DNA from 2 places in the Neobacillus sp. PS2-9 genome. Region 1 is predicted to be linked to the other one. Evidence: riboswitches for the same ligand, from Rfam matches in the RefSeq annotation. Region 1 holds a riboswitch; the other holds the start of a gene.
What was found. Region 1 has a riboswitch for preQ1 ahead of queF (preQ(1) synthase). Riboswitches for the same ligand answer to the same signal wherever they lie in the genome.
Positions count from the first base shown of each region.

Region 2: linked by a shared signal. The riboswitch ahead of RCG25_RS22450 (QueT transporter family protein) and the one ahead of queF (preQ(1) synthase) in region 1 are both predicted to bind preQ1.

Region 1 is NZ_CP133269.1:4,324,669-4,332,591, reverse strand. It holds gene RCG25_RS21690 (aromatic amino acid hydroxylase) at 1-1,349, shown strand, start outside; gene RCG25_RS21685 (Bax inhibitor-1/YccA family protein) at 2,037-2,675, opposite strand; gene mscL (large-conductance mechanosensitive channel protein MscL) at 2,724-3,116, opposite strand; PreQ1 riboswitch class I at 3,261-3,307, shown strand; gene queF (preQ(1) synthase) at 3,390-3,890, shown strand; gene RCG25_RS21670 (LuxR C-terminal-related transcriptional regulator) at 3,955-5,457, opposite strand; gene RCG25_RS21665 (DUF6230 family protein) at 5,667-6,242, shown strand; gene RCG25_RS21660 (DUF6114 domain-containing protein) at 6,258-6,644, shown strand; gene RCG25_RS21655 (hypothetical protein) at 6,658-7,872, shown strand; gene RCG25_RS21650 (aminopeptidase) at 7,915-7,923, opposite strand, start outside.
Region 2 is NZ_CP133269.1:4,487,780-4,495,702, reverse strand. It holds gene RCG25_RS22460 (DinB family protein) at 1-500, opposite strand, end outside; gene RCG25_RS22455 (hypothetical protein) at 681-1,193, shown strand; gene RCG25_RS22450 (QueT transporter family protein) at 1,236-1,721, opposite strand; PreQ1 riboswitch class I at 1,730-1,774, opposite strand; gene RCG25_RS22445 (hypothetical protein) at 1,966-2,457, shown strand; gene RCG25_RS22440 (VOC family protein) at 2,660-3,070, shown strand; gene RCG25_RS22435 (globin domain-containing protein) at 3,161-3,565, shown strand; gene RCG25_RS22430 (glycoside hydrolase family 13 protein) at 3,870-5,540, shown strand; gene RCG25_RS22425 (ABC transporter substrate-binding protein) at 6,032-7,342, shown strand; gene RCG25_RS22420 (carbohydrate ABC transporter permease) at 7,534-7,923, shown strand, end outside.

The DNA of each region.
Region 1 (7,923 bases):
CTATCCTTTTAGATGAAGCCTACCGCGAATTTGTAAGGAAAATCGGGGAAATGGGTGCAAAGGCTCTTTCGAGTAAAGAAAAAGCACAGGTATTTATGGCTGTTCGTCATTTAACGATTGTGGCAGAAGACCCCAATTCGACTCCAGAGCAAGTAAAAGAGGCCGAGATGCAGGTTGCTGAAGCGCGCAGCAAGTTGAAAGGTTTATCAGAAGCTGATAAGGTATCACGACTGTTTTGGTGGACGGTGGAATACGGATTAATTGGTGAGCTCGATCACCCAATCATATACGGGGCTGGCTTGCTATCTTCGGTGGGAGAGAGCCAAAGCTGTTTGAAGGATGATATCCGTAAAATTCCATTTTCCGTTGAAGCCTGCATAAGTACCCCTTATGATGTTACGAAACCGCAGCCACAGTTATTTGTTTGTAAAAGCTTTGAGGACTTAGTCGCGGCTATTGATGACTTTGCTTCGACAATGGCCTTCCGGAAAGGAGGAACGGAGAGTCTCGTTCAAGCACTGCAGACAGAAAACACGGCAACGATTTGCTTTTCCTCAGGCCTGCAAGTTACAGGAACTCTAGCTGATGTTTTAATAAATGAAAAAAAGGAAGCCGTTTATCTCAAGACGAAGGGTCCAACAGCATTGGCCTACAACAATCAACAATTGGATGGACATGGAAAAGAAACACATCGTAAAGGCTTTGGTACACCTATTGGTCGTTTAGAAGGAGATATTGTCTTAGAGCAATGTACGGTTGCGCAGCTAAAGGACTTAGGTATTTTTCAGGATCATAAGGTCCAATTAAAATTTGAGAGTGGAGTGTTGGTTGAGGGAACGGTGAAAGGAATTCTTTTTTCAGACTCCAAACCTGTTATTATCTCCTTTAAAGATTGCCAAGTAGCTTATAAGGATCAGGTACTATTTGAACCAGCATGGGGGACATTCGATATGGCCGTGGGTGCAAGCATTGATTCGGTCTTTGCTGGTGCTGCAGATCCTGATGCTTATTTTGAATGGACAGAGATAGAAGATACAGAGGAAGTTGTTGATAAACCAGAATGGAATGAGCTGGAAAATTTATATGAAGAGATTCGCCACATACGTGAAGGTTTGGTTTGGGATGAACAAAGTGCGGCCCATGTAGGAGAAGTTTTAGCCATCTTAGATGACCGGTATCCAAAAGAGTGGTTACTGCGCTTAGAGATTCTCGAACTTTATAAAATGCACGATGATGGTCATCAAAATGTAAACGCTATCATGAATAAGCTGCAAAATACTGACTGGGACTCATCAGTTAAACAAATGATTAATCGGGGATTAACTTTAATTAATTCCTTTGAAAAATAACATGGTTTAAATAAAGAAAATCGTGTTTTTTTGTAGGGATTAGTTGGTCTACGTGCCCGAGATGTGATTGATAAAAGGGAACTGGGTAACGTAGAAGCAGTCTACGTGCCCGAATTGGGTATGGAAAAGGGAACTGGGTAACATAGAATCGGTCTACGTGCCCGAGATGTGATTGAAAAAGGGAACTGGGTAACGTAGAAGCAGTCTACGTGCCCGAAATGGGTATGGAAAAGAGAACTGGGTAACGTAGAAGCAGTCTACGTGCCCGAATTGGGTATGGAAAAGGGAACTGGGTAACATAGAATCGGTCTACGTGCCCGAGATGTGATTGAAAAAGGAACTGGGTAACGTAGAAGCAGTCTACGTGCCCGAAATGGGTATGGAAAAGAGAACTGGGTAACGTAGAAGCAGTCTACGTGCCCGAGATGTGATTGAAAAAGGGAACTGGGTAACGTAGAAGCAGTCTACGTGCCCGAGATGTGATTGAAAAAGGGAACTGGGTAACGTAGAAGCAGTCTACGTGCCCGAGATGTGATTGAAAAAGGGAACTGGGTAACATAGAATCGATCTACGTGCCCGAAATGGATCCAGAAAAGAGAACCGGGTAACATAAAACCAGTCTACCTAATAAACTAGGTACTAATAAAGTAAAAGGAGCTTGGAATGTGATCCAAGCTCCTTTTACTATTAATCTTTACTTGATAGAATCCCCAAGATACGAAGAATGCTAATGAATAGGTTAATAAAATCAAGGTATAGGTTTAAGGCCATCAATGGAACTTCTTCTGCTCTTACACCGTAATGCTTCATTCGGCTGATATCAAAAAGTACATACCCGCTAAATACGACTACACCAATAAAGGAGTAAGCAAGCATTCCTGTTGAGCTTAACGGGAAGAAAATATTAAAGATGGAGATGGCTACTAAAGCAAGCAGTGCAGCCAGCAAAAATCCACCTAAAAACGAGAAATTACGTTTTGATTTTGCCGCATAAATAGAAATACCTGTAAAGACAACGGTAGTACTTGCAAAGGCCATAACTACTACGTTTGCTCCTGATGTCGCTAAGTAGTGAGCGACAATTGGGTATAGTGTGATACCAGAAAGAAAGGTAAAGACATAAAGGAATGAGTACGAGATGGCTTTTTTTCGTCTTAAAAAGAACGCAGATATAAGCATGACAAATTCTAAAATATACAATGGAATCATAAGCCAAGACGGTACAATAAACGCACCAGCCATTGTGCCTAAGAAAGCGATAGCAAGTGATAGAGCAAATGTCCGTAATACGGATGGCATAAACTCAGTAGATGTTTGAGTATACAAGTTTTTCACCTCTAAATTTATTTGTTACTAGAATATACGTACAAGAGGTCAAGATGTTTCATTTTTTCTTAAAATATCTCGATCTTCCTTTAATAAGTCGCGAATTTCAGCTAAGAGTTCTTCTTGGCGGTCAATTTTTGCTACAACCACAGCGGGTTCCTCTTTCTTTTTAAAGCGATTAATGAATTTTACAAATAGGAAAATAGAGAAGGCGATGATAAAGAAATCAACAACAGTTTGAATAAATTGTCCGTATTTTAAATCATGATAAGCAAGTTTAGAAAACGAGTCTGTTTTTCCAATCAATAATCCAATTAATGGCATAATGATATCTGAGACCAGAGACGAGACTATTTTTCCAAATGCCCCCCCAATAATAACCCCAACTGCTAAATCAATGACATTGCCCTTCATGGCAAATTTCTTGAATTCGTTCCACATGACATACTGCCCCCTTTCTTATACTTAGTATTATTGTACCTTTATACCCTATCCTTCTCAAGGCTTCCCATAAAATGCTGATTGACAGTGGACGCAAAATTCACTATAGTTACTATGAAATTAATTACATGGATACCCGAATACTGGGGAGAGGTTCATAGCAGACACCCTCTATAAAAAACTATGGAAATGGAGAATTCAACCATATCCTTAGGATATGGTTTTTTATTTCTTTCTTATAGTTATAACCGGGTTATATAAGGAGGACTAACAATGGCAGAAGGAAGAACAGATGCTGAATTAGAAGGTGTAACATTATTAGGAAATCAAGGAACAAAGTATTTATTTGAATACACGCCAGAGGTTCTAGAGGCGTTTGATAATAAACACCCGAACCGTGATTACTTCGTAAAATTCAATTTTCCTGAGTTTACAAGTCTTTGTCCAAAAACAGGACAGCCTGACTTTGCTACAATTTATATCAGCTATATTCCGGATCAAAAGATGGTGGAAAGCAAATCGCTTAAGCTTTATCTTTTCAGCTTCCGTAATCATGGAGATTTCCATGAAGACTGCATGAATATAATCATGAATGATTTAATTAAGTTAATGGATCCTCGCTATATTGAAGTATGGGGCAAATTCACGCCAAGAGGCGGAATCTCCATTGACCCTTACTGCAACTACGGCAGACCAGGTACGAAATACGAGCAAATGGCTGATCATCGTATGATGAACCATGATTTATACCCTGAAAAAATCGATAACCGCTAAATTTGGGGACAGTCCCCCGGTGCGTTAATGCGTAAAAGGAGCAGCTGCTAGCAGTTGCTCCTTTTTATGATATGAGTTTCATTTTTATGGCCTTTACAGCGGCATCCGTCCGATTTTTAGCTTCTAGTTTCTGAATGATAACGGATATATAATCTCGTACGGTATAGCTGCTCAGATGGAGTTTTTCAGCTGCTTCATTGATAGAGGCACCCCCTGCGATCAATTGTAATACCTCTTTTTCACGCATGGTTAAGACAGAGTGCGTCCCACCGAACTGGTGTAAGGCTTCATCCCATATAGAATACAACAATTCCCCGGCATAATGCCCAAATTTGATGAGCGTCGATAGGGTTTGCATGCTGATATCAAAATGTGAATTTTCGCCTTGATCTAATAGAGCAATCCCAAGCAGTTTGCTTTTAGTGGGAACGAAGATGGGTAACACCACTAATGAGCGAAGTTGAAATTCATTTACATATTTTTTGGGTAACACATCTAAGGCATTAGAAAAGTAAAGCGGCTGCGAATGGGTTAACGAGCTTAAATATTTTTCTATTAAAGAGAGCCCTAATATTTCTTCTTGGATTTGCTGCACAGAAGGAATGCTGACATTATAGCCCGAAACACCAATCCCTTTATCTTCGTAATGATTATACAAAAACAAACCACAGCGGCTAAACGGCATATAGTCGACTAACCCCTTTGTAATCGCCTTTACGGCATCATCCACGCTCCGTGCACGTAACAAATGCTGTAAGAAGAGGAGAGACCCATCCTTCCACTCCATCCTGCTCTCAAGCTGTTGGAGCTTTAACTGTCGAAGATACATACCTCTAATAAAATCACATTGATGTTCTGTAATCGTCGTTCCAGGATCCCGTACACAAACAAGTAACACATCATTCAGACAAGGTACCTGAACAATGTCCGATTCCTCCTCGCCTGTGCCGATTAGTTTATTTATCGCTGATGAAAGATGGCTGATTTGACTGGCTTTCAAATTGGAGCACATGTCGATTAAATGGGTGTCTACAGCATAATCGTCTGAACAGACAATACTTTCAATTTGGTAATTCTCCAGCTCCTTTTTAACCACAGCCGCCCACTTCATGGGAATGATATCAGTGACGATCATATTTTTAATCCACTTTTTATTTTGTTCTTCCCAGCTTTGTGTTAACAATGCCTGATCCATCATTCGTGAAAAAAACGATTGTATGGCCTGGTGGTCAAGAAAAGTAGCTTCCGATTTTTCTGCTAGAAGCTTATGAAATATATTTTCAATCGTTGAGACGAGAGAAATGGAATCGGATTCATTGTATTCGGTCGAAAATCGATTTTGCCATTCTGTGAGAATCGAATGGATGAAGGTATCTGCATTTGTAGCTTTTCCGGCTGAAACCTTCTTTAATGCTATTTGAATCATCGTATCTATTTCATCTACTAAATGATCATTTTGAATCTTTAATGTAGGTTGAAGTTTCCTCCATTCCATCAAGAAGGGCTCTTTCAGTTCAAGTAAGAGGGTCATCCCTTTTTGTACAAGCTGTTCGATTTTATGCTTCATTGTCATCCACCTCCGTAACGAATGCTTCTGCTTTTTCTAAATAATACGAAGAAAAAATTTCCAATATGTCCGTAGTGAAAAAACTGTACCCGTCATTTGTCGGGGGTCTCTTTTTTTTACGATATTTTCCGTGATTGTAGGAGGATACCTTAGGTTGTATTGTAAAGGAAAGGTTGTATATTGAAAATTGGGAAAATAGGAGGGGTTTCATGGAAAGCACGATTCAGCTTGTTGAGGGTACCACAAGTAAAAAAGTTTTTTGGTCAGCGTTAGGAACAGGAATCATAGCTCTAGCCCTACTTTTAGTGTCATTTGGAATATCTGGGGTAGCCTATGCGGTACCTATTGCCGGTGTAGGGGACTTTTATGTAGAGTTTGATAAATTAGAAGGAAATGGCTATGTCTTCTACCCGAAAATGGGAGAAACAAGCTCTTCTGATTCAGCACCACAAGGGACTAATTTAATCGACACCTTAACGATCGACAATCTACAGCTATACAAGGACTTCCAAGTTGGTGGCGAATGGATCCGGGTTAAAATTACTGCCTCCAAACCGGTACAGATTACTGGTTTGCAGCATGATGCCGGACTTATTGAAGCCAACGCCAAATTTCAGAATTTAGTACTCCAGGAAAAGCATAGCGATGACTGGCAAAAACAATTCCAGCAAACCTCTTCTAAAATTACCCTAGAGCACGCAAAATTAAAGACTCATTACCTATTTCAAAAGACGATAAATATGAACGGGATGAGATTAACAGTTGAGAAGATTAATAAGAAATAAAGAGGAGGGACTTTGATGGCATTTAAAAAGTGGCGAAAAAAACGGCCGCTAGGGGGAGCAGTAACTACCATTCTTAGTGGTCTGATGATCTCGTGGGTCCCATTAAACCTTTACCTCAGTACATTTCTTCCTGGCTCCATAGCCATCATCGGTTTATTGTTTGGCGGAGTCATTACTTTGTTAGGTATCGTTGCCCTATTTTTTCCGAATGCATCTAAAATACTAGGAATCTTTACTATTTTTCTATCCATTCTCTCGGTGATTGGGGCATTGGGAGGCTTCCTGTTTGGAACCCTTTTTGGAATTATCGGAGGGGCGTTATTAATGGCATGGCGCCTTGCTCCCGTTCAAGTGAAGGCAGCACCTCCAAACAGAGTTGATAAGACGGTTCATACTGTCTAAAGGGGAGCGAACTATGTGGTGGAAAAGCAAGTACTTCGTTATAAACATTTGTATCCAGCTATTGTTTTTATCATTCTTCCCTTTCAGCTCTGCTGTAAAGGCCGAAAGTACAGCAAATGAAGGCTTTGTTATTGAAGCGGACCGTGTTGTTGGGTCAGGTATGACGGCGTCCATTGTGAAGCGGGAAACATCTGAAAGTGATCAGAAGCCCATGCTGCGATTCCACTATAAATCTGCAGTCATCTATGGAATGAGATTAACCAAGCAATTAGAATCTTCCAATGGCCCAGTTACGATATCCTTAAAAGCAAAAGGTCCCGTTACTGTAAAAGATATGACAGTGGATACATCGGCCATTTCCTTTAAGGGTGCTTGTGTCAAAGCATCAGAGACGATTCCGGAGCTGGGGATGGAAAATGTGGTTATGAATGCACATTATATGGAATCTAAAAACAGCATAATTAACCAATTAGTCCTCGACACATTGGCTGGTAAGCGGGGGGCTCCTCATCCTGATCAGAGTAAACTTTTACAAGATTTAAGTAGGTTACCTATCAATCAGATAGATAAAGAAATTGAAAAAATATCAAATGGACATTTGCCGCTAACGTGTGAGGATGGTGGAAAGGGAGATGAGTCTCCTGGTAGCATCGGAGTTGTGACCGACCCACTTCCGGATATGGTTGGCGTAGTGACAAAGCCACTGGAGCCGGTGTTGGAGCCACTGGAGCCGGTATTAGAGCCACTAGAACCTGTGTTGAAACCGCTAGAACCTGTGTTGAAACCACTAGAGCCTGTGTTGAAACCACTAGAGCCAGTCCTAAAACCACTAGAACCTGTGTTAAAACCATTAGATCCTGTTATGAAACCGCTTGAACCAGTCTTAAAACCAGTGGAGCCAATCGTAACAGGTACAAAAGAAAAGGTTGATCAAGTCGTTCAAACGACGTGCGAGCAGTTAAAGAATGCCAATGGAGTCATCACAAAGGAATTGGCATTGAATCTGATTGATGAAGCCATTTCGAAAAAGGTACCTTTGAATTCAATCTGTCAGAATGACACGACACTAACAAAAGAACTTCAAAGCTGGGAAAAGAGTCTACTAAGCTCACTAGGACTACTAGATTTATTAGGAAAGGTATTAAATGAGGACCCGGTTCAGCAACTTAAGAAAATGCGTGAAAAAATAGCTAAAGAAAAGGACGGAGCAGTTGTGTATTCTCAATAAAAAGGAGGATGACCATTATGGTCATCCTCTCTCTGTGTTATCTTAGAAAGC
Region 2 (7,923 bases), 160 kb from region 1:
TCGTTAATAATTTTTTTATGATGAATGGCATGACCTGCAATTATGTAGCCGATGGCACGGGTAGTCACTTCCGTATTGTTGGCATTGCCTTTGTTGCCCCAGGCTTCAGCAGGCATGTTTTTAATTAAAGTAATCGTAGCCTTGCGTGTCGCTATAAAATCCTCAAGTATATCTTTGATAGATTGCTTGTTAATTTGAGAGCCTTCTACAAAATCATTTTCATTAAACCCCGCTAAAGCCGTTTGGTCACCGCGGCCAATACGAAGCAGGCGATAACTCATAATTCTTTCGGTATCTGTCATATGGCCGAGAACTTCTTTGATACTCCATTTAGTTGGGGCATAACGAAAATGCCCATCTTCATCCGAAATACCGTCAAAAAGTTCAATCGTACTTTTTAGATCCTCACTTAAAATCGCTAATAGGTCTCCTTCGGGAACCAGATTCACATAGGGTACATAATATTCAGGATACTCACTAGTTAAAGGACGTTGTAACATTTTTATCTCTCCCTCCAAATTGCGATCATCTACTACTACTTTATGCCTTTTTGCAAAGAAATACCAAATAAAAGCAACTCGAATTGGATTATTTTAGAAAATAAACACTTGTGCATAGAACTACTATGTATTATGATTTAAATATACATAGAGTTTCTATGCTTCTGAGGGGGAATAATTGTGAGTAAGAGTATAGTAATAATTATTGTGTTTATCCTTTTTATAAGTTCAATATTTTTATTGTCAAAACCACATTTTCCTCGTTCCTTTCATCATCAGTTTACGGAACATACCGACCTACATAATGAGAATATTAATGGATTCTATCTATTTGATGATATTCATTCAGATCGGTTTATTAGTTTTTATGGAGAACAGAAGCATAAAAGTAGAGACACAGAGACTTTTAGATATTACAAAATTCAGGATGGACTAGAGATTGCTACGAATGAACAGGGCGGTATTTTTCGCTTTATCGTAGAAAGCTCAGGGATACCTACCGCAAAAGGAATTGAAGTTGGGGATTCAATATCAAAAGCGAAAAAGGCTTATGGAGAGAATTTTTATGAACGTACTGAGCAAGGGGCAGATATACTAGGTTACGTAGATCAGAAGAACCATCAATCGATTGAATTTTGGTACGGGCAGAATGGTATTCTTTTTTACAGATTAGATGATAATTCTATGAATTAATTCAAAAAAGAGTCACTGCGTTTGCAGCAACTCTTTTTTTGTTTAGACGATTTTATCAAATCGAACACGCTTATTAATTACATACATCACTGGCATACCCACAGCCATAACCACAAATTCACCAACTGCGGTTGTTAACCAAGTGAACATAAATGGTAGGTCAAATGCTAAATGCAGCTCAAGAGCAATCAAAAACATCGTTAACGTGAAGACAAGTGTATTCACGATCATACGTGTCCATAAGCCTTTGATATATTTTGCAGAGGCAATCGTGATTAACAAGGCAATTACGGATTGACCGACACCGAAAATAAGGTCATAGGCCTTCATCGGTGAAAAGAACAAATTTGTTAAAAACACACCAAGAACAATTCCATAGATATATTTTTTGTTAAAAACAACTAGATGATTGAACATCTCGGAAACACGAAACTGAACTTGGGTAAATCCAAACGGCTGGATTAAAGCAGAGACTGCAATGTACAATGCTGCTACAATACCGTTTACGACAATTGTATTAATTTTCATATATAATTAGCTCCTTAGTTTTTTTGTGTGGGAGGTTCTCGAACCACATAACTTACAGGCAAATTAATATATTAATATAAATTGAATTACTCGTCAATTCCACGTGAAGTCCAAGGCTAATCTGTACATAAATTAAAAGGCCCATTTTTTGTGCCACGCTATTCAAAAATAATTACAGGAAATTTTTACATAAATATTAAAAATCCGTGCATGATAAAAAGAAAAAAAGGAATGGCGTATTATTATGAAACAAAATAAAATGTTTTTACTTGCAATGATGCTAATACCCTGGTTATCACTGCCACTCCTAGGAAAGCGGTCCTTCAAGAGATTTTACCCGGGTGCTTTGTTTATCTTCGTTTGGGTCATTTTTGAGAGTTATTTTTCGAAAAAGCGGCTATGGTGGAGATTTTATGAAAAACTCATTCCAAAAACAATGGGCGAACTTCCCTTTATGATAGGGCCATTTTTTGTGGGATCATTATGGATATTAAAATTCACATTCGGAAACTTTTTCCGATACTTACTATTGAACCTTATTCTTGACACCCTTTTTGCCTTTCCGGGGATGATTGCGTTAAGAAGAATGGGGATTGTTTCACTTGTTAGCATGAAGCACTATCAAATGGGGCTTTTATTTTTCATTAAATCAGTCATCATGTATGGATTCCAAAGTATAATTGAAAAATTGAGAAAGAAACCAAAATCGCTTATTCAGAAAATATTCACTAAATAAGCTGACTATTAAGTCGGCTTTTTCTGTGTTCGCAAATAAACTGGCTTTTTTCGCAAATAAACTGCTACTTTAAGAAAATAAACCATTCGTTATCGCAAATAAACTCATCAAAATCGCAAATAATAAATGATAAAATAATAGAATAAATGTTTTTCTACAGTAAGAGGCCCTAAAATATCAGAAAATAAAGGGGGAAAACATCATTCTGCACCATTTAGAGATCTATGTTTCGAATCTATCAAAAACAACTGAATTTTGGGGATGGTTTTTAACTGAATTAGGATATGAAAAGTATCAGAAATGGGATTCAGGTATTAGTTGGAAATACGGAGATACCTATCTTGTATTTGTGCAAGTGGAAAAGAGATTCATGGATGTCCCTTACCACCGTTCAAGGGTTGGTTTAAATCATCTTGCATTTCATGCAGAATCCAAAGAGCAAGTAGACTGGATGACTGATCAATTGAAGGAAAAAGGTATACCTATTTTGTATCAGGATCGACACCCGTTCGCAGGGGGAGATTCACATTATGCAGTATTCTTTGAAGACCCTGATCGAATAAAAGTGGAATTAGTTGCGCCTAAAGTGGACAAAGACTCTTCTGGAAATTGATGTAATTTTATCTATTCCGTGATGTAAATCACAAAATACCATTCAAGAAAGCTTTATAATTATCTGAAATAGGGGAAAAATAAAGGATGGATGGTGAAGGAATTGGATTATAACTTTAAATCTCTATATAGTGAAATTGGTGGACAAGAGACCATTGACAAACTAGTTAATGCCTTTTATCCACGAGTATATGCAGACCCGGAATTAAGACCTTTATTTGAAGGGGACATGGAAGAAATTAAGCGAAAGCAGAGAATGTTTCTTCCACAATTTTTAGGAGGTCCTGCTTTATACAGCCAGGAATTTGGACCACCTGCCATGAGAGAACGGCATTTACCATTTGAAGTAACCCCAAGAAGAGCAGTCTGTTGGCTACGCTGTATGAGAGAAGCCTTTCAGGAAATTGGACTCGATCAAAACCCAGCAGGACTAGCCTTTTATGATCGTTTAACGCAGGTTGCTGGCATAATGGTAAACAGTCCTGACCGCGACTAATTAATTTGCGAATTAACAAAAATCCTTACCTGTACTTAACCAGGGTGAGGATTTTTTATATTATTGGCTATGTTAAAGAACATTGTTGATTTTTACACCCTGTTGATTGGAGCGGAAGGCACGAAGACTCCTATGGGAGTATGGTTCAGGGGAGACCCCGCAGGCGCTTGCGCCGAAACACCCACGAACCGCTCGTGCCTGGAGCGGAAATTAACAGGCAAGTTCAATGAAGAGTAATAGTAAAAATTAACCCCTTTCATTTTTTATGGTATAGTGTGGTTGTTTATAGTGAGGAGGATTCCAATTGAAAACAAATGACCAATGGTGGAAGAAAAGCGTTGTTTATCAAATATACCCAAGAAGCTTTATGGATTCGAATGGAGATGGAATCGGCGACATCCAAGGGATTATTCAAAAACTGGATTACTTGAAGTTGCTTGGTGTGGATGTCATCTGGTTAAGCCCTGTGTACGATTCACCGAATGATGATAATGGCTATGATATCCGTGATTATCAAAAAATCATGGAAGAGTTCGGCACCATGGCCGATTTTGACCAGATGCTTGAAGAAGTACATAAACGTGACATGAAATTAGTCATGGACCTCGTTGTTAACCACACATCTGATGAGCATGAATGGTTTGTTCAATCGAAACAATCGAAAGACAATCCATACCGCGACTATTATATCTGGCGTGAGGGTAAAGACGGGAAAGAACCGAACAATTGGGGATCATTTTTCAGCGGTCCTGCATGGGATTATGATGAAGCCACCAAGGAATATTACTTGCATTTATTTGCGAAAAAACAACCTGATCTTAACTGGGAACATCCAGCCTTACGTGAGGAAGTTTACCGCATGATGAGATTTTGGCTTGATAAAGGAATCGATGGCTTCCGAATGGACGTAATCAATATGATTTCAAAACAGCCAGGTTTACCTGATGGTGTGCAAGGGGAAGGTCAATTCTATGGTGATGGCAGCCCTTTTTACATGAATGGTCCTAGAATTCATGAATTTCTAAAGGAAATGAATCAGGAAGTTTTAACGCATTATCCGATTATGACGGTGGGGGAAATGCCTGGAACCACACCAGAAGATGCCATTCTTTATACCAATCCTGAACGAAATGAAGTTAATATGATCTTTACGTTCGAGCATATGGATTTAGATAGTGCCCCCGGTGGTAAGTGGAACTTAAAACCGCTCAATCTCGTGGACTTAAAGGAAAACTTAGCAAAGTGGCAAGTAGGACTTCATAACAAAGGTTGGAACAGTTTATATTGGAATAACCATGATCAGCCAAGGATTGTCTCTCGTTTTGGTAATGACCAGGAATACCGCGTGGAGTCAGCAAAAATGTTAGCAGCCTGTCTTCATTTCATGCAAGGGACCCCATATATTTATCAAGGTGAAGAAATCGGTATGACGAATGTGAAGTTTGATTCCTTAGATGATTACCGTGATATTGAGACCCTAAATATGTACAAGGAACGTTCAGCTTTAGGCTATACGCATGATGATATTATGACTTCCATCTACGCGAAAGGAAGAGACAATGCAAGAACACCTGTACAATGGGATGCATCAGAGCACGGAGGGTTTACAACAGGAACGCCATGGATTAAATCCAATCCAAGATACAAAGAAATCAATGTGAAAAGTACGATAGAAGATCCAAAGTCTATCTTCTATTTTTATCAAAAGCTTATTTCCCTTCGTAAGGAAATGGATATTATCGTAGAAGGCGATTTTCAATTGTTACTCAAAGATCACCCATCAATCTTTGCATATGAAAGAAACTTGAATGATGAACGCCTCTTGGTTTTAAGTAATTTTAGTGGGGAAGAGGTAGAGATTAACGAGGAAAAGTTAGTCAATAGCATAACAAATTCCCAAATGATTCTCTCCAACTATGAAGCGGGAACATCAGATACACTTCGTCCATATGAGGTAAGAGTTCTAACAAATTAAAGGGACAGTCCCCCGCTGCTTTAAAGCGGCGGGGGACTGTCCCCATAAAAAAAATTAAAAAATGATTGCGCATACATTTTAAAAGTGCTACTATGAATCTATCGATTAGTGCAAACGTTTTCGCTAACGATATACAAAATGTATAGGGGGTATTAGTAGATATTAACTGTAAAGTAAGTAGAATTTTTATTGAGGAATAACGATTTTTTTACAGTTTTTCTGCTATAATGTGCAAACGTTTTCTTAGATAGCAAAGTTTTACTACATTTCGAATGCTAACTTAGATACTTAAACCAACATACTAAAATAGTTTTTTATTTAAAAGTAAGTGCAAACGATTGCACGCTTAAACTATTACTAGTATGATATCAAATATATTTAAGTCATCTAGAATAGAATGTTCGAAATAGAACAAAATACATGCATCTATGTTTTCTTACTTTGCACAGAAACAACACGCTTTACAAAATTTTTCAGTATGGGGGTAAATCATGAATAAGAAAAAATTATTTTCTGGAATTGGAGCTGGGCTTCTTTCATTAAGTCTCCTTTTAACAGGCTGTGGTAACGCTGATAAAGATGGCGGAGCTAAAGAAGAGTCAAAAGGTGGAAATGTAACACTTGATGTATTCCAATTTAAAGTAGAATTCAAAAAGCAATTTGAAGATGCTGCAAAGAAATATGAAGCAGCACACAAAGGAGTAAATATCAACATCACAACTGTTGGTGGCGGTGAAGATTATGGTGCTGCTTTAAAATCTAAATTTGCTTCAGGTAAAGAGCCGGCAATCTACAACATCGGTGGACCACAAGATGTGGAAGATTGGCAAAAGAAATTAGCTGACCTTTCTGATACAGAAGCTTCTAAAAAGGCATTAAAAGGAACCCTTGATGGGGTAACTAAAGATGGCAAAGTTTTAGGATTACCATACAACCAAGAAGGTTACGGCTTCATCTATAACAAAGCAATATTTGAAAAGGCTGGCATTGATCCAACATCAATCAAGAGCTATGCAGACCTTGAAAAGGCTGTAAAAACTTTAGATTCTAAAAAGGGTGACCTTGGTCTAAAAGCAGTATTTGCCCTTCCTGGTAAAGAAACTTGGGTAACTGGCTTACACTTATCCAATGCATTCTTAGCTCCAGAATTTGATAACAACGTTCTAAATGCATTCAGTGCAAAGAAAGTTGACTTCAAATATGGTGATGCGTTCAAGAAGGTCCTTGATCTTCAAAACAACTACTCTGTTCAACCAACTGTAAGCCTTGACTATGCTCAACAAGTTGAAGAATTATTCTCTCTTCAAAAAGTAGCCATGATTCAACAAGGTAACTGGGCATATGGTTCAATCGCTGGTATCGACAAAGATTTCGCTGATAAGAACATTGGTTTATTACCAATCCCTGTTGAAGGCTACAAAGAAGATGCCATTCCTGTTGGTATCCCAATGTACTGGGGCGTAAACAGCAACAAAGACAAAGCTACACAAGCTGAAGCTAAGAAATTTTTAGACTGGTTATATACATCTGACGAAGGTAAAGAAATCGTTATCAACGACTTCAAATTTATCCCTGCTTATGATGGCTTTGATGCATCAAAAATCAGTGATCCACTTTCAAAAGAAATTTATCAATATGCTCAAGATGGCAAGACAATCGGCTGGACATTCATGGGCTACCCAACTGGCTGGGGACAAGATACACTTGGTGTTCAAATCCAAAAATATTTGAGCAAAGAAGCTAAATGGGATGACGTAGTGAAAACTTCAAAAGAAGCTTGGGAAAAAGCACGTAATAAATAATCCCTTATGAACAAAGATAATGGGTCCTACTTGATAAAAGCAGGACCCATTATAAATTAGCAGAGAGACAAGCGGCTGGTTCATAAGGGGTAACTTTAGTAGTTAGGCTTTACTTATCGATCAGCCCCTTTTCTTTCAATCATTACTAACTTAGAAAAAATACAAAACACATTGGAGGTTTTTTTACCATGATGCGTACGCGGGAATTATCATATTGGTTATTTTTAGCCCCAGTTCTATTAGCATTATCTATGGTTGTTATCATTCCATTGCTCTTTGGAGTCTACTATTCATTTACAGACTGGAATGGTATTGAAGTGGGCGGCTTTATAGGCTTCGAGAATTATATTAATGTCTTTAAAGACAAGGAATTCTTAGATTCATTATGGTTTACAGTAAAGTTTACTGTCGTTTCCATTATTTTAATTAACTTCTTTGGTTTAGCCTTAGCACTTATCGTGACATCAAAAATTAAAACAAGTAAGTTCCTACGTACAATCTTCTTCATGCCAAACCTAATTGGTGGTCTGATTCTAGGTTTTATCTGGCAGTTTATTTTTATTAAGGTATTTGCCGGTGTT